Regions from separate parts of the Peribacillus sp. B65 genome, predicted to be linked through region 2. Evidence: riboswitches for the same ligand, from Rfam matches in the RefSeq annotation. Region 2 holds a riboswitch; each other region holds the start of a gene.
The links. Region 2 has a riboswitch for S-adenosylmethionine ahead of metK (methionine adenosyltransferase). Riboswitches for the same ligand answer to the same signal wherever they lie in the genome.
Positions count from the first base shown of each region.

Region 1 (7,480 bases), 440 kb from region 2:
AATTCATACATATTATTGATCAAGTTCGTAAAGACTATCTTAATAATACGATTACGCTTTTTAAAATTCAAAAAAGGAGTGAGTACAGTGTCTCAAGTATACCGCTGTCCGAATTGCCGGACAAATAAATCTCGCTTCAATCTCATTCAGCAAGTAGCAACCCCTGTTAAAAAGGATCCGCAATCCGGTGAGATTGTTGAACAATATTCGAACGATTCCCTTCAGCCGTTCCATCTAGCATATAATGGTCCTGAAGTTCGGGTGCAATGTGCTGCGTGCGGATTAATAGAAGACGAAAAGACATTTGCCGCCTTTGGAATGCAAGAATAAAAATGGTCAGACCCTCAAATGGGTCTGACCATTTTTTCAATCTTTTCCCACCGACATCTTAGCCCGGTCTATGGCAATTGGAATGGCTTTCCCATCCTCATATCCTTCATCCAATAATGCATTCGCGATCTCTATAGCCTTTTCCCTGACATCTTTATCTAGATTCTTCATCGAATTTGGGTAATCGTTCTTATTCCATGGCATTAATACCGCCTCCTTGATAAGAAAGTCTTCTTATATGTTTCCCTTCTTTTATGGGCGGTAAACGTTTATCAGACCGCTCTCGCTTCCAAAGCTTTCAACTGACCGATCAACATTTCCTCATCCAACTTTTCCCCGATGATGACGATATTCAATGGCATTTTCATCATTTCATTCATATACATCGGCATTCCGTAGGAGTATTGAAATAAATGGGGGTATTGTGAATGTGTAAAGGAAATGTATCCTTTCATTCTATATACCGTTTCCGGCAGGGACCTAAGCCACTCTTCAAAGTCGGTTTGTGCCACGGCACCTTCAAAGGTATGAACGACTGCAGTTAAATGCAAATTGTCATGTACATCAAGCTTTTGATGGCTATTTTGCCGATTTCTTTGCATCCCTTGCAATGATTTCAAGGAAACGTCTGCATACTCCGTCAATAAACATACAGCATCCGTATTCAGTGCCTGTATCGTATATATCAGCTGTGCGGCCTCCATCTCACTTACTAAATCCGCTTTATTCAATAGTATGAAATCGGCATGGTGGATTTGCTCGGCAAGCAGCTGTCGAAGCTGCGGAGACAGTTCCTCGCGATCGCGCCACCTTAATAAATCGACCACGGTGATAATCCCTTTATACTCCAGCCTTTTGGCGAAGATCGGGGACATGATGCCATCCAATACTTCAACTGGATGAGCAGCGCCCGTCGTTTCAATATAAACCGCATCCAAGTCATTTTCGGTTAGCAATTCATGAAGCTGAACTTCCAGTTTATCTTGAATTGTGCAGCAGATGCACCCGTCAAACAACTCCTTCAGAGGCACTCCATCACCAATGAGTCCGCTGTCAACCGATACACTGCCGAGCTCATTTAAAAGCACGGCCACTTTTCTGCCCGCGTCACTTTCCTGCTTTAATATATTTCGAAGAAGCGTCGTTTTCCCGCTGCCGAGAAAGCCGCCCAATATGTACACTTCGGTTGTTTTCATTCTTATCTGCTCCTATGATCCTGTTAAATTCGATTCCGTTAAATTTTATCATAATTACCTTACTAAAGCACTTGCCGGATTCACATAAAAAAACCAGCCCGTAAGCTGGTTTCAGACTAGGCAAATTCGAAGAAAAGCGAGTTCGACTGCAGTTTTTTATTTAAAAACGTCCAGTCGATTTCAGAAATCCGCTCCCTTTCCGCCGACTGTCTCCCGAGCCTCCTCGACGCAAGCGTCTGTGGGGCCTCGGCTAGCCAGTTATTCGGCAGGAGTGTCGCAAATTTCTTCAATCTTGCGAGATTTCTTTCCTATAAAATAGAAAAAACACAAAGGGATTAATCATGTTTTTTTATAAAATCAAGGTTAGGTGAGATCATCCCGACTTCCCTTTTTTCTACAAATAAAAACCAGCCCGTAAGCTGGTTTTTTAACATTGATTCATGCTTGAACTTCGTCTTTTTCGTAAATCGGCACCCATCCTGCCGCTGTAACGAAAATGCGGACAGCAACAGTTTTTCTATCTTCTGCAAGCGTGAAATAATGTCTTGTTGATTCTGGTACACTAATAAGATCACCTGGATTAAGGCGCACGTCAAACCACTGTTTCTCTTTGCCTTCAATCGCAAAGATACTCGTACCGCCTGCTATGAAACGCACTTCATCATCTTCATGGTGATGTTCCTGCTTAAAGTTTTCAAGCATTTGATCCAAGTTCGGATTCGCATCGGATAATGTGATGATATCATGCGCTTTATAGCCTCTTCTTTCGGAGATTTCCGCTATCTCTGATTGGAATGCTGCAAGGATTTCCTCCTTTTCAGTATCTGTTAGATCGTATTTTTCCACGAGATGGGCCGGTAATTTAGAAATGTCCCATTGCTCATAAATAACCCCTTGTGTTTCTAAAAAGCCTTTTACCTGTTCACCGTTTTCAATAACCTCGTTTGTTTCCTGGAATCTGATCGTCGCCATCATTCATTCCTCCTACATTAGTGTTTATCTTAAAGAAACTGCAAATGCCTTTTGTTGATTAAGCAACAGTTGATATTGAAATAAAAATTCGCAAGCTTCAAGTATTCTCTTTGCTTCGAGTCCGCTTTTACCCCAAACCGTAATACCATGATTGCGGATCAGCACGGCGCCAGAGTCTTCTTCGACATGTGGCTCGAACTTATCTGATAACAGCGGAATGTCAGCATGATTATATATGATTGGAATCCGAAGTTCCGAATCTTCATCCCACCGACCGGTCGCTTTAATGATTTCATGATTACGAAATGAAACTTGGCCTTCATCCCCGTACAATTCGGATATCACATTATTTTCAACTGTATGGACATGGAGTACACAGTTCGCATTCGTTTTCCGGTAAATGACTGTATGAAGTAAAGTTTCGGCCGATGGTCTTAGGTTCGTTTCTTCAACTGGCTTTCCTTTTAAATCCACCAGTAAAAAGTCCGAATCCGATTGCTTCCTTTTATCCTTACCGCTTGCCGTAATATAAAAGAAAGGTCTTTTAGGCTCCCGAATGGACAAGTTCCCGCTAGTTCCCATAAACCAATCCCTTTCGGCCAGTTCAGCTTTAATATCTGCCAGCTCCTGCCATTCTTTAGAATGATTATTCACGCTTTACCCACCTTTTGCTGCTTAATAATATCAATTACATCAAAAAACGTTTCAAATCCTTGATGTGGAATCCCTTCCCTATCGCATTTTTCAAGCAGTATGTCACGGGCTATGACAAAATCCGCCTGTTTTGCAGCTTCAAAATCCGTTACTGAATCTCCAATAACGAATTTAAAATCTTCCGCACCCGCAATTTCCCTCATAATGGATGGCTTGCAGCAACCGCAACCATTATTACATTGATCATCACAAGAATGCGGCCACTCAATATAAATCTTTTCCTTATCAAAAAATGCACGGTTGCAATAAACGGACTCTGTTGGCAAGATATCATTTAAAAGCGGAGCAATGAAAAAATCCATGCCCCCGCTTACAATATATAAAGGGATGTTGGCTTGTTTCGTATACTCAACGAATTCATAAAACCCTGGACGAATGCCGGCCGTCTTTCTTACATATTGGATGATGTCATCCTTCAAGCCGCTATCAAGCAGGGAAAACATATCCCCTACTCCTGAAGATATACTGATTTTTTGCTGAAGGACACCGTCTTTCAACGCTTCCCATTCCGGAGGCGCAAATTTCTTCATGATGGAAATGATATTATCCGAGTTGGTGATCGTTCCGTCAAAATCACAAAAGATGATCGGTTTCATTATTTCTTATAGGCCTCCCCATAACACAAGAGCTTTTTTTAGTGTTTCATCCTCAGCAGCCGCTTCAGATAGTTCCTTTCCTGCCAGTACGGCTTCCACAGCGGATCGGAAAGCCTTTGCCCCGCCATCTGCTCCATCAGGATGCCCGTGAATTCCACCTCCGGCATTAATCACACTATCGATTCCAAAATCCTTGATTAGATCCGGAACCATGCCCGGATGAATGCCAGCAGAGGGAACAGGGAAGGCTTTTTTCCATGAAAGTTCATCTTTTGTCAGAGCTTCAGCAATCGCCAAGGTCTCCTTTTTTTCAAGTGCGACACTTCCATAAGGGGACGGAAACAAGGATAAATCCGCACCTGATAACCTTACTAATTTACCAAGCAATAATGGATAGCCGACCCCATAAAATGATGAAGCTGACAATGCCCCGCTATATGCGGGGTGCGCCATGATCGGCAGCTTGATACGATCATGTTCACTCAAGGCCTGCAATACATCCAAACCATATGTATGAACGTTGAACAACAAGGCATCTGCCCCTGCATCAGCCGCTTGCTCTGCCTTATCCAATAATTCAAATGTTTTCCCTGATAGATTGACTGCATATAAAGTTCGGTGGCCAGTGGTTTCATAGACATCATTCAATATTCTTTTTCCCGTTTTTATTCTATCGAAAAATGGAGTCAGTTCCTGGTCAAAGAGGATCTCATCATCTTTAACTAGGTCGACACCTCCTAATGCTTGTTGCCTCAGTTGCTCATTATGGAATGTTAGGTCTCTTCCTAATACACCTTTAAAGATGCTCATCACCAGGGGCCGGTTAAATACGCCAATCTTTTTCCTAATGCCTTCAATGCCAAATTGCGGCCCGGGAAAGGCTTTTTGGATATCACCGACAAAATCCAAGTCGATAAGTTTTATTTCCCCGTCCAATGAAAGTTTGCCGAAGACCGTCGTTAGGATTGCAGGTAAATCATTGGAGAAATTCCTTGCCGGATAGGCAATTTTAATAAGCGAACGGTATACTTTACGATTAAAGTAGCTGTTTGCCCTCTCTTCTTCGGAAAGTGGTGTCACCGATACGACGCGTCCCTTATGTTTTTCCAGTTGTTTCTGGACTAAATGGGGCAGGTCCGTCCATGTCCCGACAGTCAAACCTAAGGCAATGCTCTCTGCTTTTTTCTCATGATTTCCCTTAGAATCATGAATTAAATAAGTAGCGACTATCTCGCTCATTTGATCACTCCTATATCACGTTAGTAAACTCTCGATGTCATTAACCTGAAATGGTCTCAAAATGGCAAAAGCCCCTTCATAAAGAAGAGGCTTTAATAAGCCATCTTCTTATCTCCCAGCCATTGGCTGCAAGAATTAGCACCGTGCCTTGTGGATTTCAAGAAAAATCCGGCGAAGAATTCCGCCCCATTTTACAATGGAATTACGGTCGGTTGCTGGGCTTCATAGGGCTAGTCCCTCCACCTGCTCAAAATAAGAAAACGCTGATATATAAATTTGCATCCAAGTATCGAAAGATTAAGAATTTATTTTGTATTCTGACAGGTAATCCCTACTTTGTCAATAAGTTTTAACTATTTAAGGGTGAATTAATCGGATATATCATTGTGGTTAAAATAATTTTAATTTACTTATCCGTTCCACAGCCTCTTTCAGCCGTTCTTCCGAAGTCAGCAGCCCTACCCTGACATAACCTTCGCCAAATTCACCAAATCCATTCCCTGCGGCAACAGCAACGTGGGCATGCGTTAATAAATAGTCTGCAAAACTCTCGGACGTAAAACCTTTAGGTACCTTGAGCCAGGCAAAAAATGATGCAGCAGGAGCTTTGACATCCCAGCCGATTGCCCTCAATCCCTCAATGAAAACATTCCTTCGTCCCTCGTACATCTGCACTAACTGCTCTACACAGCTCTGCGAGTCAAGCAAAGCGCTTGCGGCAGCTTCTTGTATCGCCGGGAACAGACTCACATAAAGATGGTCTTGTAATAGTTCAAGAGCTTCTATGACACTCTTATTCCCCACTGCGAAGCCGACTCTCCACCCTGCCATATTGTATGTTTTCGATAGTGTGTATATTTCTATTCCTATTTCCTTCGCTCCCTCTGACTGGAGAAAGCTTATCGGTTTTTTTCCGTCGAATCCTATCGCCCCATAAGCGAAGTCGTGGACCACACAAATTGAATGCTCTTTTGCAGTAGAGACGGTCTCATCAAAGAAACTTTCAGTTGCAGAAGCACCTGTGGGATTGTTCGGATAGTTCAAGAACATCATTTTGGCTTTATCAAGCACTTCTTTATGTATGTCACTGTATTTTGGAAGAAAATCATTTTCTTCTGTCAAGGGCATGAATTCGGTCTTTGCCTGGGCTAAAACAACACCGGAAAGATAATCCGGATAGCCGGGATCCGGAACAAGGATCGTATCACCCGGATTCAATAAACACTGCGGCAGTTCGACAAGGCCTGCCTTTCCCCCGAAGAGAATCGCCACTTCACTTTTCGGATCCAGCTTGACACCGAATTCACGTTCATAAAAGACGGCAGCAGCATCTTTTAAATATTGATGCCCCCGGAATGGCGAATATTTATGATTAATCGTTTTTTCAGCGGCAGACTGCAAGCTTTTCACGATATGGTCTGGTGTCGGCTGATCAGGGTTTCCCTGGCCTAAATTAATGACATCATGTCCTTGCTCCGTGATGGCATTGACTTTTGCGACTAGTGAGGCAAAAAACTGCTTGGGCAGGTCCTGAAGCTGTCTGGATTTTTCGAATTGCACCATTTATACACCTTCTCTGAAATTTCTTGAAATTCTAGACACAAATGATATATGTTTATCATAGTCTTGTAAAGCATTTTTTACATGTGGGGGTTTTAAACGATGAAGTGGAAAATAGCTTGTATTCAAATGGATATAGCATTCGGGCAACCGGATATCAATTTTCAGGTTGCGGAACAATGGTTGGAAAAAGCAGCACGGTCAGAACCCGATATCGTCATTTTACCAGAGCTTTGGACAACCGGATACGACTTAAGCAGGTTAAATGAGATTGCTGATCAAGAGGCGGAAAAAACGATTGAATTTCTTAAAACACAGGCAAGGAAACACGAGATTCACATAGTAGGCGGTTCCATTGCGAAAAAAACAAGCAAGGGAATCTATAACACCATGATCATCATCGATAAACAGGGAAGTCTCATAAAAGAATATGATAAGCTTCACTTATTTCAGTTAATGGATGAACATCATTTCCTGAAGCCAGGAGAAAAGGATGGTTTATTTACTCTTGATGAAAAAATATGTGCTGGTTTCATTTGTTATGACATCCGTTTCCCTGAATGGCAGCGAGCGCATACCGCTAAAGGCGCCGAAGTTCTATTCGTTACGGCTGAATGGCCAAAGCCGAGACTCGATCACTGGAGAGCCTTATTGATTAGCCGTGCCATCGAGAACCAAGCCTATGTAGTAGCCGTTAATCGCTCAGGCTCTGATGTCAATAATATATTTGCCGGTCATTCCCTGATTATTGATCCTTGGGGAAATATCATAAGTGAAGCCGGAGAAGGAAACGAACTCCTGACAGGCACCTTGAACTTCAATAAAGTTACGGAAGCACGTAACAAAATACCTGTATTCGAAGATCGCCGTCCT
Region 1 covers NZ_CP195840.1:4,683,319-4,690,798, forward strand. Annotated here, with positions in the region: gene yoyC (protein YoyC) at 1-71, opposite strand, end outside; gene ACSR9O_RS22880 (DNA alkylation repair protein) at 88-330, shown strand; partial or broken gene ACSR9O_RS22885 (DUF2188 domain-containing protein) at 388-534, opposite strand; gene ACSR9O_RS22890 (CobW family GTP-binding protein) at 603-1,526, opposite strand; gene ACSR9O_RS22895 (cupin domain-containing protein) at 1,965-2,498, opposite strand; gene ACSR9O_RS22900 (methylthioribulose 1-phosphate dehydratase) at 2,523-3,152, opposite strand; gene ACSR9O_RS22905 (2-hydroxy-3-keto-5-methylthiopentenyl-1-phosphate phosphatase) at 3,149-3,808, opposite strand; gene mtnW (2,3-diketo-5-methylthiopentyl-1-phosphate enolase) at 3,815-5,047, opposite strand; SAM riboswitch class I at 5,153-5,306, opposite strand; gene ACSR9O_RS22915 (pyridoxal phosphate-dependent aminotransferase) at 5,438-6,610, opposite strand; gene ACSR9O_RS22920 (carbon-nitrogen family hydrolase) at 6,710-7,480, shown strand, end outside.
Region 1: it holds a riboswitch for S-adenosylmethionine, as region 2 does, so the genes downstream of both, mtnW (2,3-diketo-5-methylthiopentyl-1-phosphate enolase) here and metK (methionine adenosyltransferase) in region 2, are expected to answer to the same signal.

Region 2 (7,480 bases):
AGAAATGTTTTGAAATCATGGTTCGGGATGAGACATTTCTTGTCGACATACTGAAAGGACCAAGCAAGAGCTTGGTCCTTTTGTGTACAATTTATTAAGCTGTCGGTCCGCCAAGTTCTTCGATTTCACTTGGAACGCTGCCGAATTTCTTGAAATTAGCACGGAATTGTGCGGCAAGGTCCGTTGCTGCTTCTTTATAAGCGGCAGGATCTGCCCAAGTCTTGATTGGCTGAAGCACTTCATCAGGAACACCAGGAACATGAAGCGGGATATCCAAGCCGAAGATATCATCTTTGATCGTTTCGATGTTCGCTAATTCACCTTCAAGTGCCGCTTGTACCATTGCACGAGTGTAAGCAAGTTTCATACGGCTTCCAGTTCCGTATGCTCCGCCAGTCCATCCAGTGTTGACAAGGTATACCTTTGCATTGTGCTCGTCAATTTTATCACCAAGCATCTCAGCATAGCGTTGAGCTGGAAGAGGTAAGAATGGAGATCCGAAGCAAGTGGAGAATGTAGCTTCCGGTGAAGTTACGCCTCTTTCAGTACCAGCCAATTTACTAGTGTATCCGCTTAGGAAGTGGAACATTGCCTGTTCTTTGGAAAGCTTGCTGATTGGAGGCAGAACGCCTGAAGCATCAGCTGTTAAGAAAATGATTGTATTTGGATGTCCTGCAATACTTGGGTTCACGATGTTATCGATCGCTTGCATTTGGTAAGCAGCACGAGTGTTTTCAGTCAATGAACTGTCATCATAGTTCGCTTCACGTGTATCCGGATCAACAACAACATTTTCCAATACGGCACCAAAACGGATTGCATCGAAAATTTGTGGTTCTTTTTCACGTGAAAGATTGATCGTTTTCGCATAGCAGCCGCCTTCGATGTTGAATACGCCATTAGAAGACCAGCCGTGCTCGTCATCGCCAATCAGTTTACGGCTAGTGTCTGCTGATAAAGTTGTTTTGCCTGTACCGGACAGACCGAAGAATAAAGCGACGTCCCCTTCACGTCCTACGTTAGCAGAGCAATGCATTGGAAGGATTCCAGCCTCTGGAAGTAAGTAGTTCATGATCGAGAAGATCGATTTTTTCATTTCTCCTGCATATTCCGTTCCGCCGATCAGGATGGTACGGCGTTCAAATGAAACGATGATGAAAGTTTCGGAAGTGGTTCCGTCCACTTCTGGGTCTGCTTTGAAGTTAGGTGCAGAAAGGATTGTGAATTCAGCTTCGTGACCTCTTAGTTCCTCTTCATTTGGACGGATGAACAAAGTATGGGCGAAAAGGTTATGCCAAGCATATTCATTAACAACACGGATTGGAAGACGAGATGATTCGTCTGCACCAGCGAAACCTTTAAAAACAAAAATCTCTTCTTTTGCTTTTAGGTAGTCAACTACTTTATTATATAGTTTATTGAACACATCTTCGGAAATTGGCTGGTTCACTGAACCCCAATCGATTTTATCTTTAACGGATGCTTCTTCCACGATAAATTTATCTTTAGGTGAACGACCAGTATATTTGCCAGTTTCAGCTTTTACTGCGCCGGTTGATGTTAAAACGCCTTCATTTCTGCTTAATACTTTTTCGACCAATTGAGGAACTGAAAGTTGAGTTTGCACATTGTTTCCTGTTAATAACTGGTGTAACTCATTAGAAACATCTACAGAATTCATATATGAGGTACCTTCCTTTGTTTAAGTTTTTAGATTACAATTAGTATAACACATTCATTTAAATAGTCTATACTATTTCTTCTAATTTGTGATTATTTTCAGCTGGCCGAGTTAATCATTTTATTCCGGCAGGAACCGAGTCAGGATTATCACATATACTTTAATAAAGTCAATTTTATTTTAATAGGAAGTAAGTAAGCAATATATTTCCAATGGTGAAGTCGTTTTTCGTAAGCTTAATACTTATTATTAATGGCAATTTCCAACATTTCTATTCGTATTTTGCATTGTAAACCCTTCTAAGACGCTGTATCAACACTTTTTTCAAAAGAAAGCCATACTGGGCGGAAATGTTCTTTTTAGAAAAGCATTGACAAATTCCAACCAGATACGATAATATCTTAAATTGTACGGATTCTCTTATCCCGAGTTGGTGGAGGGACAGGCCCTTTGAAACCCAGCAACCTGCCATATTGAACTTGACTCCAAGATCGATCGCCGAAAATAAAGCGAAGGTCTTCAAGGAATAGTGGTGATGGTGCTAACCTGAGCAAGGTAAAAACCCTTGAACGATAAGAGTGAAAGGATAGAAGACAGAATTTTAAACCTTTCCTCATTTGCCAGGGAAGGTTTTTGTGTTTTTCATAAGTAATTCTGTGTCTATAGTTGAAACTAATGAGGGAAACGAGTTCCGTAAAAATCAGGCTTATGCCTACAACATACTAACTTCCAAGGAGGAAATATGATGTCAAAGAAACGTCTATTTACTTCTGAATCTGTTACAGAGGGCCATCCGGACAAAATTTGTGATCAGATTTCAGATTCCATTTTAGATGCTATCCTAGCTAAGGATGCAAATGCACGTGTTGCGTGTGAAACTAGTGTAACAACAGGCCTTGTACTTGTTGCTGGTGAAATTACAACGTCCGCTTACGTGGATATTCCGCGTATCGTTCGTGATACGATTAAAGGAATTGGCTACACACGTGCGAAATACGGTTTCGATGCTGAAACTTGTGCAGTGTTGAGTTCCATTGATGAGCAGTCTGCCGATATCGCAGCTGGAGTCGATAAAGCATTGGAAGCTCGTGAAGGAAACATGTCAGAGGAAGAAATCGATGCAATCGGTGCAGGGGACCAAGGTCTTATGTTCGGATTTGCTTGTAATGAAACAGAAGAGCTTATGCCGCTTCCGATTTCATTGGCGCATAAACTTTCATTCCGCCTGGCTCAAGTTCGTAAAGATGAAACTCTTGCTTACTTACGCCCTGATGGTAAAACACAGGTAACTGTGGAATATGATGAGAATAACCGTCCTGTACGTGTAGATACGATCGTAATCTCTACACAGCATGATGCTGAAATTACGCTTGAACAAATTCAAGCCGATCTAAAAGAACATGTGATCAAAGCGGTCGTTCCAGCTGAATTGATCGATGCTAAAACTAAATACTTCATCAACCCGACTGGCCGTTTCGTAATTGGCGGACCTCAAGGGGATGCTGGTCTTACTGGACGTAAAATCATCGTTGATACTTACGGCGGATACGCTCGTCACGGCGGCGGTGCATTCTCTGGTAAGGATGCTACTAAAGTTGACCGTTCTGCTGCATATGCTGCTCGTTATGTTGCGAAAAACATCGTGGCAGCCGGCCTTGCCGACAAAGCGGAAGTTCAATTGGCATACGCAATCGGTGTGGCAGAGCCTGTATCGATTTCAATTGATACGTTCGGAACTGGTACAGTTAGCGAAGAAGTCCTTGTTGACCTAGTTCGTGCTAACTTCGACCTTCGTCCAGCTGGCATCATCAAAATGCTTGACCTTCGTCGCCCGATCTACAAACAAACAGCTGCTTACGGACACTTTGGCCGTACAGATGTCGATCTTCCATGGGAACGCACGGACAAAGCAGAAACATTAAAAGCACAAGCGTAAATCATATAAAAAAGGTGTCCCGCAATTTGCGGGACACCTTTTTTTTTTGGATTAATTTTGCCGTCAGCGGGAATAATTCAAGAAATCCCAAAGAAATATAAAATACGTGCAAAACTCGTGAGTTAAAGTCGTATACAAGTTTGTTTGTGTCATCAAATCGTGAGGTTGAAGCGTTACTCTAGAGTTTGTAGCAAGTACTCGAGAGTTTAGAGCGTATACTCGAGAGTTTAGAGCGTATACTCATGAGTTTAGAGCAAATACTCGTGAGTTTAGAGCGTATACTCATGAGTTTAGAGCATATACTCATGAATTTAGAGCGTATACTCATAAGTTTGGAGCAAAAACTCGTGAGTTTGAGTACAATACTCGTAACTTTCAGTCAATTCACTTTATGCGTTCCGCCGTTTTATAGTATTGTCCTTTTTCGGCATATTCGCGAACGATGCGTTCCATATCCTGGCGATCTTCTTCGTTGATTTCGCGAATGACTTTAGCTGGCCGTCCGAATGCCAGCATGTTCGGTGGAATGACTTTACCTTGTGGAACGAGGCTGCCGGCACCGATGAAGGCTCCTTCGCCGATTTCAGCTTCATCAAGTACAATCGATCCCATGCCGATCAGAGCTCCTTTACGGATTTTACAGCTATGTAAAATGACCTGATGGCCAATGGTTACTTCATCCTCGATGATCAATGGATTATTTGGGCTTTGGTGCAGGACGCTGTTATCCTGTATACTGACTTTTTTCCCGATGATGGTTGGGGATACATCACCGCGAATGACGGAATTGAACCAAATTGATGTTTCGTCGCCAATTTTGACATCACCTGTCACGACAGCATTCTCAGCAATATAAGCGCTTTCGGCGATTTCAGGTTCTTTGCCTTTATACGGATAAATAATCATTTTCAATCATTTCCTTTCCGAAGTGAATGTTTTTATGTATTATTTTAATATACCGTATGCAAATACACTTGGCTATTTATAATAGCAATGTACAACTTGTTAGATTTCTTTTTTGTCGAAAATCACGAATATGGTTATAATTTATATATATTATTTTAACTATCATGGATCGTACACAACAAGTGAAAAGTGAAAGGGGGATTTCGAATGTGGAAATGGGAGACAGAAGGAGACGCAAAGGGCGTCATTGTCATCATTCATGGGGCAATGGAACATCACGGACGTTATAAGTGGGTAACACAAATGTGGCTTTCGGCTGGATACCATGTCGTCATGGGCGACCTTCCTGGGCAGGGTATGACAACTCGCGCCTACCGGGGACATATCGATTCCTTTGATGAGTATTTGGACGAAGTGAAAAGCTGGATAGAAGAGGCTTACGAATATTCGTTGCCGGTCTTTTTACTTGGACACAGCATGGGCGGTTTGATTTCGATACGCCTTCTTCAGGAAGAGGAATGGGACATTGCAGGGGTGATTCTTTCTTCTCCATGCTTGGGCCTCGTGACGAAGCCGCCGAAGTTCCTGACAACCATCTCGCATGGTTTGAATATCGTGATGCCTAAGTTCAGGGTTGAATCCGGATTGACACCTGAAATGGCGACGAGAAGTGCGGAAGTCCGTGAATCCGATAGAAACGATACATTATATATCACAAAGGTTTCGGTTCGCTGGTATCGCGAGCTTGCACAGGCTATGAAGGATGCTTTTGAAGAAATTCCTGATTTCCAGGATGTGCCGCTTTTGGTCATGCAGGGCGGAGATGACCGAGTCGTGAACAAGAAGGCGGTTCGTGAGTGGTTTAATTATAACTTGGCCAGTGAAAAGCAATATAAGGAATGGCCAAAGCTATATCATGAAATCTTCAATGAACCAGAACGTGATGATGTATTTCAATATGCGCTGAGTTTTGTTGAGAACCGTTTAAAAATATTAGGGTATGTCGTTTGATCAGTACATACTTAAGGATAAATAAAAAACTGCCGAGGTTAGACCTTTGGCAGTTTTTTATTTGAATCAGCCTGCGTTTTTAATCAATTCGTTTGACTTGATCACCGGGGCCCAGTAAGTAACCGGGTACATAAATTGGTTCAAGTGTGTAAGTTCTTTTTTATTCGATAATGCGGTGGATAGAAGATAGATGGATTTGAAGGTTAAGTCATTGGCGAATAGGTCCAAAAGCGTCGCTTTCATATTCATGATCGCTTCATGGTTTTGAGTGGAAATCATTAAATCGAGTTGTGGCAGGAACCTATCAAAATGGTGATCGAATTGTTTGAGGTCCTCCATGGTTTTTTGGTTTTCTGTCAACGAGTTAAGCGAGCTGACAAACTCCCCGTATTGTTCACTTGAATCCCTTTTGATTTTTTCAGTTAATATATCCGTCAGTAATGAAGTAGGCAAATGTTCCATTTTCTGCACCCTCTTATCTATTTTCTATCATTATAATCATTATAGACGCAAAATTCAAAATGTTGTGATTGGTAATTCTGCTTCTGCGAGTTGGGATTGAAAAAACACCGTTCGTTCGAACGGTGTCAAAAGTCATCATCTTTTTTCAATCGCGACAATGAATGGCGGATTGTTTGATTGGTTGATGAACCCGTATTTCAGGATATGGGCTTTCTGTTGAGGGAAGTTCTGTACATAATCCATCAATGCATCCCGTTCTGCCAATCCCCCTGGATGACCATGGTAAATGACGAGGATGATGATGCCTTCAGGCGCCAGCAATTCGAATAGCTGTTCAATGGCTGATATCGTCGTATCGGCTTGGGTGATGATTGATTTGTCACCGCCAGGAAGGTAGCCCAGGTTGAATATGGCACCCGTGACCTTTCCGGAATGCTCTTTCCTGACGTATTTGCTCAAATGTTGATGCCCATCGTGAATGAGGGTGCAGCACTCTTGTAAATTCTCGGCCTTTAGTTTCGCCGCTGTGGTTTGAATTGCTTCTTTTTGAATATCAAAACTATAGACATGCCCGTTTTCACCTGTAAGTCCTGCAAGAAAGACCGTATCAAAACCGTTGCCCATCGTGCAATCAATGGTTATATCCCCGGGATGGACCGCTTTTTCCAGCAGAATCCTGGCGAATGGCAAAATTCGGTCAAGCTTCATGATTGTACCTCCGTATGATGATTTTTTCCCTGCCAGCTGTTACGGCGTTTCAATTCGGCATCAATGGCATTCAAGACATCCCATTTATTGACGCTCCACATTGGACCGATCATCAAATCGATCGGACCGTCACCCGTAATGCGGTGAACGATCATTTCTGGAGGGATTATTTCCAGCTGGTCGCATACCAGGCTGACATAATCGTCACGGTCAAGAAACTCGAGCAGGCCTTTTTCGTATTGTTTGACCATCGGTGTCCCTTTTAATAAATGAAGTAAATGGATCTTTATCCCCTGCACATCGAGTTTGGCAACTTCCCGGGCTGTTTCCAGCATCATGCCGTAATCTTCCTGAGGAAGGCCATTGATGATATGGGAGCATATGCGGATGCCGTGTTTCCGCAGTTTATCGACGCCTTCTTTGTAGCAATCGAAATCATGGGCACGGTTGATCATCGTCGCGGTTTTTTCATGGACCGTCTGGAGACCCAACTCCACCCAAAGGTAGGTCCGTTCGTTCAATTCGGCTAAATACTCGACTACATCATCTGGAAGGCAATCCGGACGTGTCGCAATGGAGAGCCCGACGACACCCTCCTGGGTCAATACACTTTCATATTTCTCGCGAAGTTCTTCCACTGGGGCATGCGTATTCGTGAACGCTTGGAAATAGGCCATATATTTTCCATCTTTCCATTTATGATGCATCCGTTCGCTGATCTTCTGAAACTGAACGTCGAGGGGTTCAACCCTGCTGCCCGCAAAGTCACCAGAGCC
Region 2 covers NZ_CP195840.1:4,239,714-4,247,193, forward strand. Annotated here, with positions in the region: gene pckA (phosphoenolpyruvate carboxykinase (ATP)) at 95-1,681, opposite strand; SAM riboswitch class I at 2,099-2,260, shown strand; gene metK (methionine adenosyltransferase) at 2,424-3,617, shown strand; gene ACSR9O_RS20640 (gamma carbonic anhydrase) at 4,002-4,520, opposite strand; gene ACSR9O_RS20645 (alpha/beta hydrolase) at 4,731-5,534, shown strand; gene ACSR9O_RS20650 (hypothetical protein) at 5,601-5,996, opposite strand; gene mnmM (tRNA 5-(aminomethyl)-2-thiouridylate-methyltransferase MnmM) at 6,132-6,704, opposite strand; gene mnmL (tRNA modification radical SAM protein MnmL/YtqA) at 6,701-7,480, opposite strand, start outside.

Region 3 (7,480 bases), 1.6 Mb from region 2:
CATGGTGGCTATGGTTTCATGCAGGAGTATGAAATTGAAAAAGCATATCGTGATTCCCGGATTAACCGGATCTTTGAAGGTACAAATGAAATCAATCGATTGCTTGTCCCTGGAACTTTCCTGAAGAAAGCACTTAAAGGGGAATTGCCGCTTCTTCAAAAGGCTCAAAGCCTGCAAGAGGAATTAATGATGATGATGCCGGAAGAACCTGGCGATGAGCCATTGGCACAAGAAAAAATGCTTGTTAGGAATGCTAAGAAAATCGGGATTCTGGCAGCTGGCCTTGCTGCACAGAAATACGGCAAAACTCTTGATCAAGAACAAGAAATCCTCTCCAACATTGCTGATATCGCATCCCTTGCCTATGCAGCGGAATCCGTGGTATTGCGTACGGAAAAAGCAATAGCAGCTACAGGCCTGGAGAAGAACAAACAAAAAGTGCTTTACACAGAAATCTTCGTTCAGGAAGCTTTCAATGAAATAGAACAGCACGCAAAGGAAACGTTAATCGCAGTGGAAACAGGCGATACTCTTCGCATCATGCTTGCGTCGCTCCGTAAGCTGACAAGGCATAATCCGATCAATGTCATTGCGAAAAAACGTGAAGCTTCCGTCAAGGTAATCGAAGCTGAAAAATATGCTCTTTAAGAAATGAATCAAAATCAGTAAAGGGAATGCCCGAGAAGGCATTCCCTTATTTCCTTTGATGAAATCGCATTGGAAATTCAAAAGACAATTCGTTGTATTGCGTGATGAAAACGGGTATTCTATTGATAGGTGGTGAAATGATGGGCTTAACATTATATTGGTACCCAAAATGCGGCACATGCCGTAACGCGAAGAAGTGGCTTGATAATCATGAACTGCAATATGAAGCAATCCATATAGCGGAAAATCCGCCTTCGCGAACAGAAATAGAACAACTATATAAAATCAGCAATTTGGAGTTGAAGAAGTTTTTCAATACTAGCGGTCAAAAATATCGGGAGCTTGGCTTAAAGGATAAGCTGAAAGAAGCTTCTGAAGCAGAGATGCTTGATATATTGTCCACAGATGGCATGCTTCTGAAAAGGCCGATTGTTACGGATGGCACCAAAGTGACGGTAGGTTTCAAAGAGGAGCAATTCGAACAGGTTTGGAACTGAAAATTTCTCGAAATATTTGGTTAATTCCTTACTTAAACAAACAATCTACCTTATAATGGAATAGATAAAATAAGATGTACATATGGAGGGTTAATAATGACAACAACACCAAAAGAACTTCGTTACACAAAAGAACATGAATGGGTCAAAACGGAAGATGGAACAGTGCGCATTGGAATTACAGCTTTCGCACAGTCCGAGCTTGGGGACATCGTATTCGTTGAGCTTCCGGAAATCGGCGATGAATTGAAAGCGAACGAACCATTCGGAAGTGTTGAATCCGTTAAGACCGTTTCTGAGCTTTATGCACCTATCAGTGGCAAGGTTGTTGAAGTAAACGAAGATTTAAGTGACAACCCTGAATATGTAAATGAGTCTCCTTATGAAAAGGCATGGATGGTCGTGCTTGAACCATCTAATAGCAGTGATATTGAAAGCTTGATGAGCGCTGAAGAGTATGAGAGTTTAATCAACGGTTAAAAAAAAGGAGAGGGGGGACTGAAAAGGCCTGCTCTCTTTTTCATTTGGTACCGTGGCAGTTGCACACATAATTCGTGAGATGGAGTGATGACATGGAGTGGGGCGAATTCGATAAAGTGATCATTGTAGAAGGCAGTTCCGATAGAAGAAAAGTTGCCTCCGTTTTAAATGAAGATGTGGAAATTAGATGTACGAATGGGACCATATCATTAACTAAGCTGGATGAATTAGTGGATGAATTGATGGACCGTGATGTTTATCTCCTTTTTGACGCAGATGAATCAGGAGAAAAGCTGCGGAAGCAGTTCCGAATGGAAATGCCTGAGGCGAACCACCTGTATATTAATAAAATGTACAAAGAAGTGGAAAGCTCACCCGAACATCATATCGCAACTGTGCTTCTATCTGCCAATATGAATGTGAAAATGAAATTTTTAAGTCAAAGGGTGAACGACTAATTGATGCAGGAATGGAAAGAAGAAGAGTGTAAGCTTGCTGTTGAAAATGGGGAAACCTTTTGCTTATATTTATATACCCCTTTATGCGGCACTTGTCAGGTTGCCTCCAAGATGCTGACGATATCCTTGGAGCTATTCCCGGAATTGAAGGCAGGCAAAATGAATATGAATTATGTCCAAGCAATTGCCGAATCATATGAAATCGAAAGTGTTCCATGTTTATTGTTTTTCAAAGAAGGACGGCTGCACAAAAAAATATATGCCTTTCAATCCGTTCCTTATTTGTACGGATTGCTTAAGGAAATCAGCTAAGAAACCAATCAGAACCGTGGTTGGTTTCTTTGTTGCGGACATATGAATGCTAGATGAAATTAAACAAAGAATATTCTAACAATTCATTGACTGATTTAATCTAAAATGCTATATTTTGAATTAAGTAACGGCAGAATTTAATAGTTCTTATCAAGAGTGGCGGAGGGACTGGCCCGACGAAGCCCGGCAACCGGTATAAATTTTTATATACGGTGCTAATTCCAGCAGAGTGTTGGCTCTGGTAGATGAGGTGTATTCTTGAAACCTCTTCTTATTGAAGTGGTTTTTTTGTTTATAAAAGGCCAAACATCATATAATTCCAACTAAATCCATAGAAAAAGGTGAAATCATATGTCAGGGAAAAAATTGCGTTTCGAAACATTGAGTGTTCATGGCGGTCTGCAAGCTGATGAAACAGGTGCACGTGCAGTTCCTATCTACCAAAGCAATGCATACTTGTTCAAAGACACCGACCATGCAGCGAATTTATTTGGCCTAAAGGAGAATGGCTATATATATTCACGACTCCATAATCCCACGATCAGCGTTTTTGAGGAAAGAATGGCCTTATTGGAAGGCGGAATCGGCGGATTGGCAACAGCAAGCGGAATGGCTGCCATCTCACTTTCAATCCTGAATATTGCCGCTGCAGGGGATGAGATTGTTTCAGCATCTACATTATATGGCGGTACGTATAACCTTTTTGAAAATACTCTTCCTAAATACGGGATTAAAGTGAAGTTCGTTTCTCCTGATGACCCTGAAAATTTCAAAAGGGCGATTACGCCAAGAACTAAAGCCATTTTTGCTGAAACCATCGGAAATCCAAGTTTGAGGGTGCTTGATATTGAAGCGGTAGCGAAAATCGCCCATGATGCCGGAATACCTTTAATCATTGATAATACCTTTGCGACACCGTATCTATGCAGACCAATTGATTTTGGAGCCGATATTGTCATCCATTCCGCTACAAAATGGCTTCTGGGAAATGGAACTACGCTTGGTGGTGTCATCGTGGATGGAGGGAAATTCGATTGGAACTCGCCAAATTACCCTGGCTTCACAGAGCCTGACCCAAGTTACGACAATCTGGTATACGCCGAGGCAGTTGGACCTGCCGCATTCATAACGAAAGCCCGAGTCCAGTTACTCCGTGATTTAGGACCTGCGCTAAGTGCCCAAAGTGCATTCCAGTTTACGCTGGGACTTGAAACGCTGCATGTAAGGATGAAAGAGCATCTATCGAACACCAAGTCTGTCATTAAATATTTAAAAAACCATCCTGCGGTGACTTGGGTTTCACATCCTGGTGATGAGGATCATCCCGATAAAGCCCTTGCGGAAAAATATTTGCCAAAGGGAGCTGGATCTGTTGTGACTTTTGGGATACAAGGTAATCGAGAAGCTGGGGCAAAACTTATCAATTCGGTGGAATTATGGTCCCATGTAGCGAATGTTGGGGATGCGAAGAGCTTGATCATCCACCCAGCCAGTACGACCCATCAACAATTGAATGAGGCAGGTCTTGCGAAAGCGGGTGTGAGTGCCGACCAAGTCCGTTTATCGATTGGGATTGAAAATGTAGAGGATTTAATAGAAGATTTGGAGCAGGCAATTGAAAAAGCGACGAATATCGTCTCCTTGACATCCAAAACGGTTTAAGTAAAGTTTCTGTATGCTTGTACTAGAAATATTATACATTGCGCTCCTTTTTTATCTATGATAAAATTTCTCCATACTAAAGAACTTAATGATGTACAAATATTCTATATATTAGCTCTTATCAAGAGAGGTGGAGGGATGTGCCCGATGAAACCCGGCAACCGACAAGGAGATTTCCTTGGAAAGGTGCCAATTCACACAAAGTTTAATCACTTTGGAAGATGAGAGGAAGGCCTGTTTCTTCACCTGCCTTTCTGCTCATGCAGAAAGGTTTTTTCTGTTTTAATTGGGTAAACTTTTACATGATATGAGAAACAGACTAATAATGTAGAGAAATCAACTAAGTTCATAGGTTTTATTGGATAAAAGAGGTGAGGGTTAATGATCACATTGACGAAAGTCAGTAAGCTGTTCCGAACAGGAAAAGGAAACAGTGAGACAATCAAGGCTGTAAATAATGTGAATGTTGAAATAAATAAAGGCGAGATTTTCGGTATCATCGGTTACAGTGGAGCGGGGAAAAGTACTTTGATCAGAATGCTCAATGGATTGGAAACACCAACAGAGGGATCCGTTGTAGTTGCTGAGAAGGAAATTTCAAAAATTAAAGGGGCTCAGCTCCGCAAGGCCCGTCAAGAAATCAGCATGATTTTCCAACATTTCAATTTATTATGGTCGAGGACCGTTCAGGAGAATATATCTTTCCCATTGGAAATTGCAGGAGTTTCTAAACCTGAGCGAACCAAGCGTGTGAACGAATTGATCAAGTTAGTAGGATTGGAAGGCAGGGAAAAGGCCTATCCATCACAATTAAGCGGAGGGCAAAAGCAAAGGGTGGGAATAGCCAGGGCTCTGGCAAATGACCCTAAAGTGCTGCTGTGTGATGAAGCGACTTCTGCCTTGGATCCGCAGACTACCGACTCCATACTCGAATTGCTTGTTGACATCAATCAGCGTTTGGGGTTGACGATCGTCCTGATAACACATGAAATGCATGTGATCCGCAAAATCTGCCATCGCGTCGCCGTGATGGAAAGTGGGCAAGTTGTTGAACAGGGACCTGTCCTGGATGTTTTCAAGAACCCTAAAGAACAAATGACGAAGCGTTTCGTGCAACAGGTAACGGAACCGGAAGAAACGAAAGAAACGATGGACCATTTGCTCGAACGCTATCCTGCAGGCAAAGTGATTCAATTGACCTTTGTAGGCGATCATGCCGAAAGCCCGTTGATCACCAAGCTTGTACGTAACTTCGAGTTGGATGTCAATATCGTTCAAGGTAAGATATCCCAAACAAGAAGCGGTTCATATGGAACACTGTTTATCCATCTTGATGGCACTGAGGATGAAATGCTCCGCGCAATCGAATTCATTAAAGCACAACAGGTAGGCGTGGAGGTGATTACTCATGCTTGAAGAATTATTGCCGAATGTTGATTGGGAAGACATTATTGAAGCTACGAGGGAAACGCTTTACATGACAAGCGTCTCTGTAGTGGCAACCTTTTTTATAGGCATAATATTAGGATTGATCCTGTTCCTGACAGGGAAGGGTAATATGTGGGAAAACCGGGCAGTCAACGGGATCATGAGTGCTGTCGTCAATATTTTCCGTTCCATTCCATTTCTTATTTTGATCGTGCTGCTCATTCCTTTCACTAAAGCGCTAGTCGGTTCCATGATCGGAGAGAACGCTGCACTGCCGGCACTTATTATCGGTGCGGCACCATTTTATGCGCGTATGGTAGAAATCGGCCTTCGTGAAATCGATAAAGGTGTAATTGAAGCCGCTAAATCGATGGGAGCAAAAACGAGCACGATCATTTGGAAGGTCCTTCTTCCAGAGTCAATGCCTGCACTTATTTCCGGGATTACGGTAACATCGATTGCATTGGTTGGATATACCGCAATGGCCGGGGTCATCGGCGCAGGCGGGCTTGGTAATCTAGCCTATTTGGACGGATATCAAAGAAATCAAAATGACGTTACACTAGTGGCGACCATCGTTATTCTAATTATCGTCTTCATAATTCAAATTATTGGAGATGTGATTACATCTAAATTGGACAAAAGATAAAGGGAGATGAATAGGATGAAAAAGTTTTTAGGATTTGCATTAATTTTAGTGTTGTCTATCGCTTTGGCTGCTTGTGGAAGTGAAAAGGATAAAAGCGGCAGTGATACGGAGAAAGAATCGAAGAAAATAGTTGTAGGGGCATCCAATGTTCCTCATGCTGAAATCCTTGAGAAAGCTAAGCCGCTTCTTAAAGAAAAAGGAATCGAATTGGAAATCGAAACTTTCCAGGACTATGTTTTACCGAATAAGGCGTTGAATGATAAGGAATTGGATGCTAACTATTTCCAACATATTCCATATTTAGAGGGGCAAATTAAAGAAAATGGATATGACTTCGTTAATGCTGGCGGAATCCATATCGAGCCGATTGCTCTATATTCACAAAAATATAAAAGCATTGATAAACTTCCGGAAGGCGCAACAATTATTATGAGCAGCTCTGTTGCTGATCATGGACGCGCTTTATCCCTTTTGGAAAAGAATGGCCTGATCACTTTGAAAGAAGGCGTCGATAAAACGACGGCTACAACTAAAGACATCGTTGAAAATAAGAAAAACCTTAAATTCGATGCTGATTATGAAGCGGCCCTGCTTCCTAAAATTTATGAGAGTGGCGAAGGCGATGCAGTCTTGATCAACTCCAACTATGCAATTGATGCCGGTTTGAATCCGCTTGAAGATTCGATTGCGATTGAAGATTCGGAATCACCATATGTGAATGTCATTGCCGTAAACAAAGGTGACGAAAATAAAGAAGCAATAAAAGCGCTTGTAGAAGTATTGCATTCTAAAGAAATTCAAGATTTCATTCTTGAAGAATACAAAGGTGCAGTTGTACCGGCGGATAAATAATTCAAGAATGGCGACCTGATTTAACTCAGGTCGCAGTTTAAAAACAAAAAGGTTTCGGAATGGTCTCATTCCGAAACCTTTTTGTTTTTATATTGGATTTGAACCGATAATTGTCCTCTTTATTTGTTGGTGAGTGCCGATGGGCAGAGATAACAACTAAAACGCTCATATTACACATAGCCATGGTTGCGGAATCTGCCTCAACAGCTTCAGGTTTTCCAGCTTTCTTAATCACTTGTTCAATCAGAGGCTCTTAATACGAGTATTTCCGGGTGTTACTATCGTCCCAACACAAATCCGTTACGGTCTTCTGACGCATAAATGAATAAGCGAGCTGGTTTGTCCATTCAGCTTTCACATAGTGCGTCGCTCATAATTTTTTTCCGTGCTTAGAGAAGTGAGGCACTTCATTTTGCCTATCTGATTGTTTAGTCTTAGTGGATTGGAACGGAAGGTACGAGACTCCTGCGGGAAAAGCGAGTCAAGGGAGACCC
Region 3 covers NZ_CP195840.1:2,620,307-2,627,786, forward strand. Annotated here, with positions in the region: gene ACSR9O_RS12795 (acyl-CoA dehydrogenase FadE) at 1-648, shown strand, start outside; gene ACSR9O_RS12800 (arsenate reductase family protein) at 789-1,145, shown strand; gene gcvH (glycine cleavage system protein GcvH) at 1,242-1,625, shown strand; gene ACSR9O_RS12810 (toprim domain-containing protein) at 1,718-2,083, shown strand; gene ACSR9O_RS12815 (thioredoxin family protein) at 2,087-2,395, shown strand; SAM riboswitch class I at 2,540-2,647, shown strand; gene ACSR9O_RS12820 (O-acetylhomoserine aminocarboxypropyltransferase/cysteine synthase family protein) at 2,747-4,057, shown strand; SAM riboswitch class I at 4,173-4,285, shown strand; gene ACSR9O_RS12825 (methionine ABC transporter ATP-binding protein) at 4,439-5,473, shown strand; gene ACSR9O_RS12830 (methionine ABC transporter permease) at 5,466-6,134, shown strand; gene ACSR9O_RS12835 (MetQ/NlpA family ABC transporter substrate-binding protein) at 6,150-6,986, shown strand.
Region 3: it holds a riboswitch for S-adenosylmethionine, as region 2 does, so the genes downstream of both, ACSR9O_RS12825 (methionine ABC transporter ATP-binding protein) here and metK (methionine adenosyltransferase) in region 2, are expected to answer to the same signal.

Region 4 (7,480 bases), 3.6 Mb from region 2:
TGATGACTGGTTTGAATACATTCAATTCAAAGTTACCTTGACTTGCTGCAAAGCCAATTGTAGCATCGTTACCAACGATTTGTGTTGCAATCATGGTAAGCGCTTCACTTTGTGTTGGATTGACTTTACCTGGCATGATGGAGCTGCCCGGTTCGTTTTCCGGAATGGCTATTTCGCCGATTCCGCTTCTTGGTCCACTAGCAAGCCATCTGACATCGTTCGCAATTTTCATTAAATCCGCCGCCAATGCTTTCAAAGCACCGTGTGCGTAGACGATTTCGTTATGGCTAGTCAATGCATGGAACTTATTATCAGATGTGACAAAAGGGTATCCTGTATCTGCTGCAATTTGTTTGGCAGAGAGTCCCGGGAATTCTTCTTTTGTATTGATTCCGGTTCCTACAGCCGTTCCGCCTAGAGCAAGGTTCAATAATTTTTGGCTGCTTTCTTCAATCATCGCTAGATCCTTATCGAGCATCGCTTTCCAACCGGAAATTTCTTGTCCTAATGTTAATGGTGTAGCATCTTGAAGATGTGTCCGGCCAATTTTCACGACATCCCAAAATTCTTTTTCTTTTGTATCGAATGTATCACGAAGGGCTTTGATGGCAGGCACCAATTTTTCAGCGACTTCCATAAAGGCTGCAATATGCATGGCGGTCGGGAAAGTATCATTTGAGCTTTGCGCCTTGTTAACATCATCATTCGGGTGAAGGGTTTCAGATTCACCATTTTCTTTTAACCATTCATTCCCTTTGTTAGCGACCACTTCGTTCACGTTCATATTACTTTGCGTGCCGCTTCCCGTTTGCCAAACTACAAGCGGGAAATGTTCATCAAGCGTACCTTCAAGGATTTCCCCGCAAATCTTGACGATGGCATTCTTTTTAACTTCGGAAAGATCACCAAGATCATAGTTCACCTTTGCCGCAGCTTGTTTAACGTATGCAAATGCACGAACTAATTCAATCGGCATTTTTTCGTTACCTATTTTGAAATTGTTACGGCTTCTCTCAGTTTGTGCTCCCCAATATTTATCAGCAGGAACTTTCACTTCACCCATCGTATCTCGTTCGATTCTGTATTCCATGTGTTCTCCTCCTATGTTTGCACTATTCATTGAAGACCTTTTGCATATGAAATGAATAATGTCGGATTATTCTTTCTCTCCATACATTGTACAAACTTTATTATTTTAAAGCAAAAATATCCCGCTGACCCTTTCCATGTTTTCTGAAAAATCCAAGTTCCATTCATGTTTATATGAAAATTCAATTATTCTTTTTAGACACATAAAGTGTAGACACCGCTAGGCTCCAATTGACCTGGTCATGAACATCAAAGCATTATCACTCCCAAAATGTCCTTGACAGTATTTTGTATATATAGTAAATTCAAAAGAAATTGAATAATCTAAACTCTTATCGAGAGAGGTAGAGGGAATGGCCCGATGACACCTCAGCAACCTTCATTTGTTTCAAACCAATGAAAAGGTGCTAATTCCACAAGTTTGTGAACTTGGAAGATAAGAAGAATGACTCGTCCCTACTTAATCAAAGTCTTCTTCTTAAAGAAGACTTTTTTTTATTTTATATAACTCAAAGGAGCAGTGAAAACCATGTACAAATTTGAAACATATCTTGCTCAATTAGGAAATCGCAGCGAAACGGCGACAGGAACAGTCAATCCGCCGGTATACTTTTCAACAGCTTTTCGTCACGAAGGAATTGGCCAATCGACGGGATTCGACTACACAAGGACTGGTAACCCTACACGCCAGCTATTGGAGCGATCCATCGCCGATCTGGAAAAAGGAGACCAAGGTTATGCCTGCAGTTCAGGAATGGCCGCCATCTCCACTATTCTCGCCCTTTTTAAATCCGGGGATGCATGGATTGTCAGCGAAGATCTTTATGGCGGTACATATCGTCTGTTAGAACAAGGTTTTAAAAAATGGGGATTGCAGTGTGACTATGTAAACACTTGTTGTTTGGAGGATATCGAAAAAGCCATCACTCCTCACACGAAAGCCATCTTCATCGAAACTCCCACTAACCCCCTTATGCAGCAAACGGACATTAGCGCCGTTGCGGCATTGGCCAAACGATATAATTTATTGTTAATCGTTGATAACACTTTTTACACGCCTCTTATTCAACAACCCATCGTGCTTGGAGCGGATATTGTGATTCATAGTGCAACCAAGTATCTCGGTGGTCATAATGATGTGCTCGCGGGACTGATCGTTGCTAACGGCGCTGAATTATGTGATGCACTTGCCTTCCATCATAATGGTACTGGAGCTGTCTTGAGCCCATTTGATTCTTGGCTGTTGATGCGAGGAATGAAAACCCTGGCATTGCGGATGGAGCGTCATGAAAAGAATGCCAAGATACTTGTAGATTACTTATCGGAGCATGATTGTGTCACTGATGTATTGTATCCCGGCAGAGGCGGCATGATTTCTTTCCGCATCATTGATGAAGCGGCGGTCAACCCATTTTTACAATCGCTCTCATTAATTTCCTTTGCAGAAAGCCTTGGAGGGGTTGAAAGCTTCATCACCTATCCTGCCACACAAACACATGCCGATATACCGCTTGAAGTCAGAACGGCAAATGGGGTTTGTAATCGCCTGCTTCGCTTCTCCGTTGGCATCGAGGATAGCGATGATTTGATTGGCGACCTGCAGCAAGCATTCGCACATGTAAAAAGGGAGGCACTACGATGACAGGTCATGATTTTAGCTTTGAAACGAAATTACTTCATAATCAACATAAATTCGATCCGGCAACGGGTGGTGTGAGCGTCCCCATTCAGCATGCATCGACGTTCCATCAATCGGATATCGATCAATTCGGCAAATATGACTACAGCAGAAGCGGGAACCCAACTCGCGAGGCACTTGAAGATATCATTGCCGATTTAGAGGAAGGCACTCACGGCTTTGCCTTTTCATCAGGTATGGCTGCCATTTCAACAGCCTTCCTGCTATTGTCTGCCGGAGACCATATCGTCATTTCCGAAGATGTGTATGGCGGAACGTTCAGGATGGTCACAAGCGTATTGACCCGTTTCAATATTGAGCATACCTTCGTTGACATGACGGACCTTGAAAGCGTCAAAGCGGCCGTTCAGCCAAATACCAGGGCCATATACATTGAAACGCCTTCAAATCCGTTACTTAAAGTGACCGATATTCAAGCTGTATGTGATATTGCAAAAAAAGCCGGTGCCTTAAGTTTTGTTGATAATACATTCTTGACGCCCGCATTGCAAAAACCGCTGAATCTGGGCGCCGATGTTGTCCTTCATAGCGCGACGAAGTTTTTATCCGGACATAGTGATGTGGTAGCTGGGCTTGCGGTCGTGAAAGATCCGGAATTGGCGGCAAGACTCGGTTCGCTCCAAAACTCCTTTGGAGCGGTCCTTGGTGTCCAAGATGCCTGGCTTGTAATGAGAGGTTTAAAAACCTTGTCAGTTAGAATGGAACATTCACAAAAAGGGGCAGAAAAGATTGCAGCCTACTTAAAAGATCAGCCCTTGGTGAAAAAAGTGTATTATCCCGGCCTAGCCGATCATCCACAGCACGCCATCCAGAAAGGCCAGTCACTTGGAGCAGGGGCGGTCCTATCTTTTGAATTGGAAAGTGAGGAAATCTTCCGTTCCTTCGTGAACACTGTCGAGCTCCCTGTATTTGCCGTAAGCCTGGGAGCGGTCGAATCCATATTATCTTACCCGGCCAAAATGTCCCATGCTGCCATGCCTGATGATGAAAGGGAAAAGCGGGGCATCACGAACAGCTTGCTCCGCCTCTCTGTCGGACTTGAAAATCCGGACGATATAATCAAGGACTTCGATGCGGCCCTCGTCAATATTGCCAAAGGGGAAGCAATTGCTGCAAAATGAATAAAGGATGGGTGCCTCATATATGGGCACCCTTTTTCCTTGCATCATTATTAACTCTTTTTCTTCCCAGTCATAAAAAAAGGCCATCGATTTCCCGATGGCCTGACTCTCAATTCTTCATATTATATTTATCCAGGAAGCGATCCACCCGTCCGCCTTTTTCAGCAAACTTCTGCTTTCCTGTATAATAAGGGTGCGTATCCGAGCTGATTTCCACTTTTAATAATGGATATGTTTGTCCGTCTTCCCAAACGATCGTTCCATTGGACGTCTTCGTGGAGCCTGTCAAAAATTTATACCCACTGTTGGTATCCATGAATACCACTTGTTGATAATCGGGATGAATTTCTTGTTTCACTATTATCACCTCATCGTCAGTATAGGTATATCTTAAACGTAATGATTACTATTATCAATAATTATGCTTGAAGGTACCAAAAGTCGGTACCCTCATTATAGTTTAAACTTGATGATCCACCCTTATTCAATTGTGTTCAACCAGCCATGCCTTTATGCGGACCAGCCTGCAGTTCATACATTTGATAATACTTCCCTTTTAGTTCCATTAATTCCTCATGTGTACCTTGCTCAGCAATCCGCCCTTTATCCAGTACAAGAATCTGGTCGGCATTTTTTATCGTGGAAAGTCTATGTGCAATGATGAAGGTCGTTCTTCCTTTTTTCAGCACTTCCATCCCCTCCTGGATAATTGCCTCGGTTTCGGTATCGATGCTCGCTGTCGCTTCATCCAAAATCAATATGGCCGGATTGAATGCAAGAGCACGGGCAAAAGAGATTAGCTGCCGCTGCCCGGAAGACAGCGTTCCGCCTTTTTCGATCACGGGTTCGTCCAGCCCTAAAGGAAGATGCTTCAGCACTTTGTCCCCCCCGACATCTCTTAATGATTTTTCAACCATTTCCCTTGTAATGTCTTTATGATTCAGACTGATATTGGAGGCGATGGTGCCTGTAAATAAATAGGGATCCTGAAGGACGATTCCCATATGCTCACGAAGCGTCTGATGAGGGATATCCAATATATTCGTGCCATCGATTTTAATTTGGCCTTCACTGCTGTCATAAAAGCGGAACAATAAATTCATTATGGAACTTTTTCCTGACCCGGTATGGCCAACTAAAGCGACCGTTTCCCCTTGTTTAGCGGAGAAGGAAATGTCCTTTAACACATATTCATTATCCTTATAACCAAAAGAAACATTTTCGAATTGCACGTTTCCTTTGTATCTGGATATGTTTTCATCACTGACTGCCAATCCCTGCTCATCCAATAAACTGAATGCCCGCGCCCCTGCAACAAGCGCCTGTTCAAGATTAGCGAACTGATTGACGATTCCGTGAAGCGGATGAAGCAGGCGGCTGATCAAATCAACAATTGCATACATCATCCCTAAGGAAATGGCCGAACTGGCAGTAAGGGAAATCCCGCCGAAATACCAGACGAATGCCATAAGCGCCAAAACCTTAATGACGCCAATCAAGTTTCCACCCGTCAACGAATTCAAATGGAGCATTTTATTTTGATAGGAATAATGCTCACTGTTTAGATTTTCAAAAGATTGCTTTGTCTCCTTTTCACGTCCAAATGCCTGAATGATGCTCATTCCAGAAATGGATTCATTGATCATCCCATTAATATCGCTTACCCGTTCCCGAATGATGTGATTATATTTCGAGGCGAATTTACGGTATACCATCGTCCAGATAACGATGATCGGAATAAGTAACGTGCCGATGGTACCGACTCGTGGATCCAGAATATACAAAGCAATTAGAACGCCGAAAATATTAATTGTACTCGAGAAGAAGTTGGCGAGCACGGTTACATATAATTCCCGGATCGCTTCCGTATCATTAGTGACCCTGGCTACAACTTTACCCGCTGGCATATTATCGAAATAACGTATCGGCAGACGGGAAATATGCTTAAAAATATCATTTCGCATCTTCTGTATGATTCGGTTCGCCGCTTTCTGTAAATAAAAACTCTGCCCATATTGAAAAATGGAGGAAAGGATGACAAGGCTAAAATAAAAAGCCACAAGCTTAATGATCCGAGGGATTTCCGGTTGGTAAAATCCCATCACTTCCTGACTCGTCAATTTCACTGCTTGCGTACGCTGCTCTTTCCCGTCTTTCCTGATGATCAATGATTGGTCCTCCAAGGTTCTGCGCCCATCGATAGGGACAGCCTCATTTACGAAGACAAATTGATTGCCGACCTGCAGAACATGGACTTCCCTGCCTTTCTTCTCACCTTTTGCAAAGTAATCAGCCCGTTTATACCAATTTCCATCATACTTGACAGCATCTTTTCCTTTACCCGCTTCATACCAGGAAGATTCAATGCCAAGTATATGTGAATCGATGATTTTCTTGGCAACGAAAGGACCCGTTAAATCGGCGGCTACCGAAAGTGCCAGCATGATCAGGGCGCCAATGATCAATTTTTTATAAAGGGCAGCATAATTAAAAAGTTTCTTTACGACCTTCATGCCTTCACCTCCGTCCCTTCGTCAACCTGCTGTCGCTCATATTGCTCCTTATACCAGCCATCATTCTGCAGTAAATCCGCATGAGTCCCCTCTTCGATGATCTCTCCGCTGTCCAATACGATTATCCTGTCCGCGTGCTGAACGGCCGATAAGCGATGGGTTGTGATGATGGTCGTTTTCCCTGCACGTTCATTTTGGATATTTTCGATGATCGTCGTTTCCGTTTTTGCATCTACAGCGGATAAGGAATCATCCAATATAAGGATTTCCGGATTTTTGATCAGTGCCCTGGCAATCGAGATCCTCTGCTTTTGCCCTCCGGATAGTGCGACACCCTTCTCACCGACGAGTGTCTCAAGACGGTTTGGCAGCATCATTAAGTCCTTCTCAAAATCCGCAAGCCGGATAGCTTCAGCCAGTTCATCTTCGGTTGCATCCATTTTACCGAATAAGATATTTTCCCTAACAGACTTCGAGAATAAAAAATGGTCCTGTGGAACGTAGCCGATCCATTTACGAATATCTTCAAGGGTCAGTTGCTCCAGCGGCATGCCTGCAAAAGCGATTTTACCTTTTCCTAATGGGTATTCCCGCAGCAATTGCTTCACGAATGTCGTTTTTCCACTACCTGTTTTCCCCACTATCCCCAATGTTTGACCGCGCTCAAGCTGAACGGAAATATTGGATAGATTCACAACCGTTGAGGAAGGGTATGTAAAATACACTGAATTGAATTGGATATTTCCCGGATTCGGAATACTCTCCAGCCCCAATGAATTCTTCACATCCGCTTCATGTGAAAGGGTATCCTGAACACGATCTAGCGAAGCATTTCCCCTTTGCATGACATTGATCAGTTCACCCACCGCGATCATCGGCCAAATTAACATGCCTAGGTACACATTGAACGAAACAAGTCCGCCAAGCGTTATGGCCTGTTGAAATACAAGGTAAGCCCCATAGCCCAACCCGATTAAATAACTGATGCCAATGATAATGCTGATCGTCGGATCGAAGAGGGCATCGATTCTTGCCACGGCTAGATTTTTGCGATATAC
Region 4 covers NZ_CP195840.1:613,175-620,654, forward strand. Annotated here, with positions in the region: gene fumC (class II fumarate hydratase) at 1-1,090, opposite strand, end outside; SAM riboswitch class I at 1,419-1,532, shown strand; gene ACSR9O_RS03110 (methionine biosynthesis PLP-dependent protein) at 1,619-2,731, shown strand; gene metC (cystathionine beta-lyase) at 2,728-3,909, shown strand; gene ACSR9O_RS03120 (type B 50S ribosomal protein L31) at 4,019-4,267, opposite strand; gene ACSR9O_RS03125 (ABC transporter ATP-binding protein) at 4,404-6,422, opposite strand; gene ACSR9O_RS03130 (ABC transporter ATP-binding protein) at 6,419-7,480, opposite strand, start outside.
Region 4: it holds a riboswitch for S-adenosylmethionine, as region 2 does, so the genes downstream of both, ACSR9O_RS03110 (methionine biosynthesis PLP-dependent protein) here and metK (methionine adenosyltransferase) in region 2, are expected to answer to the same signal.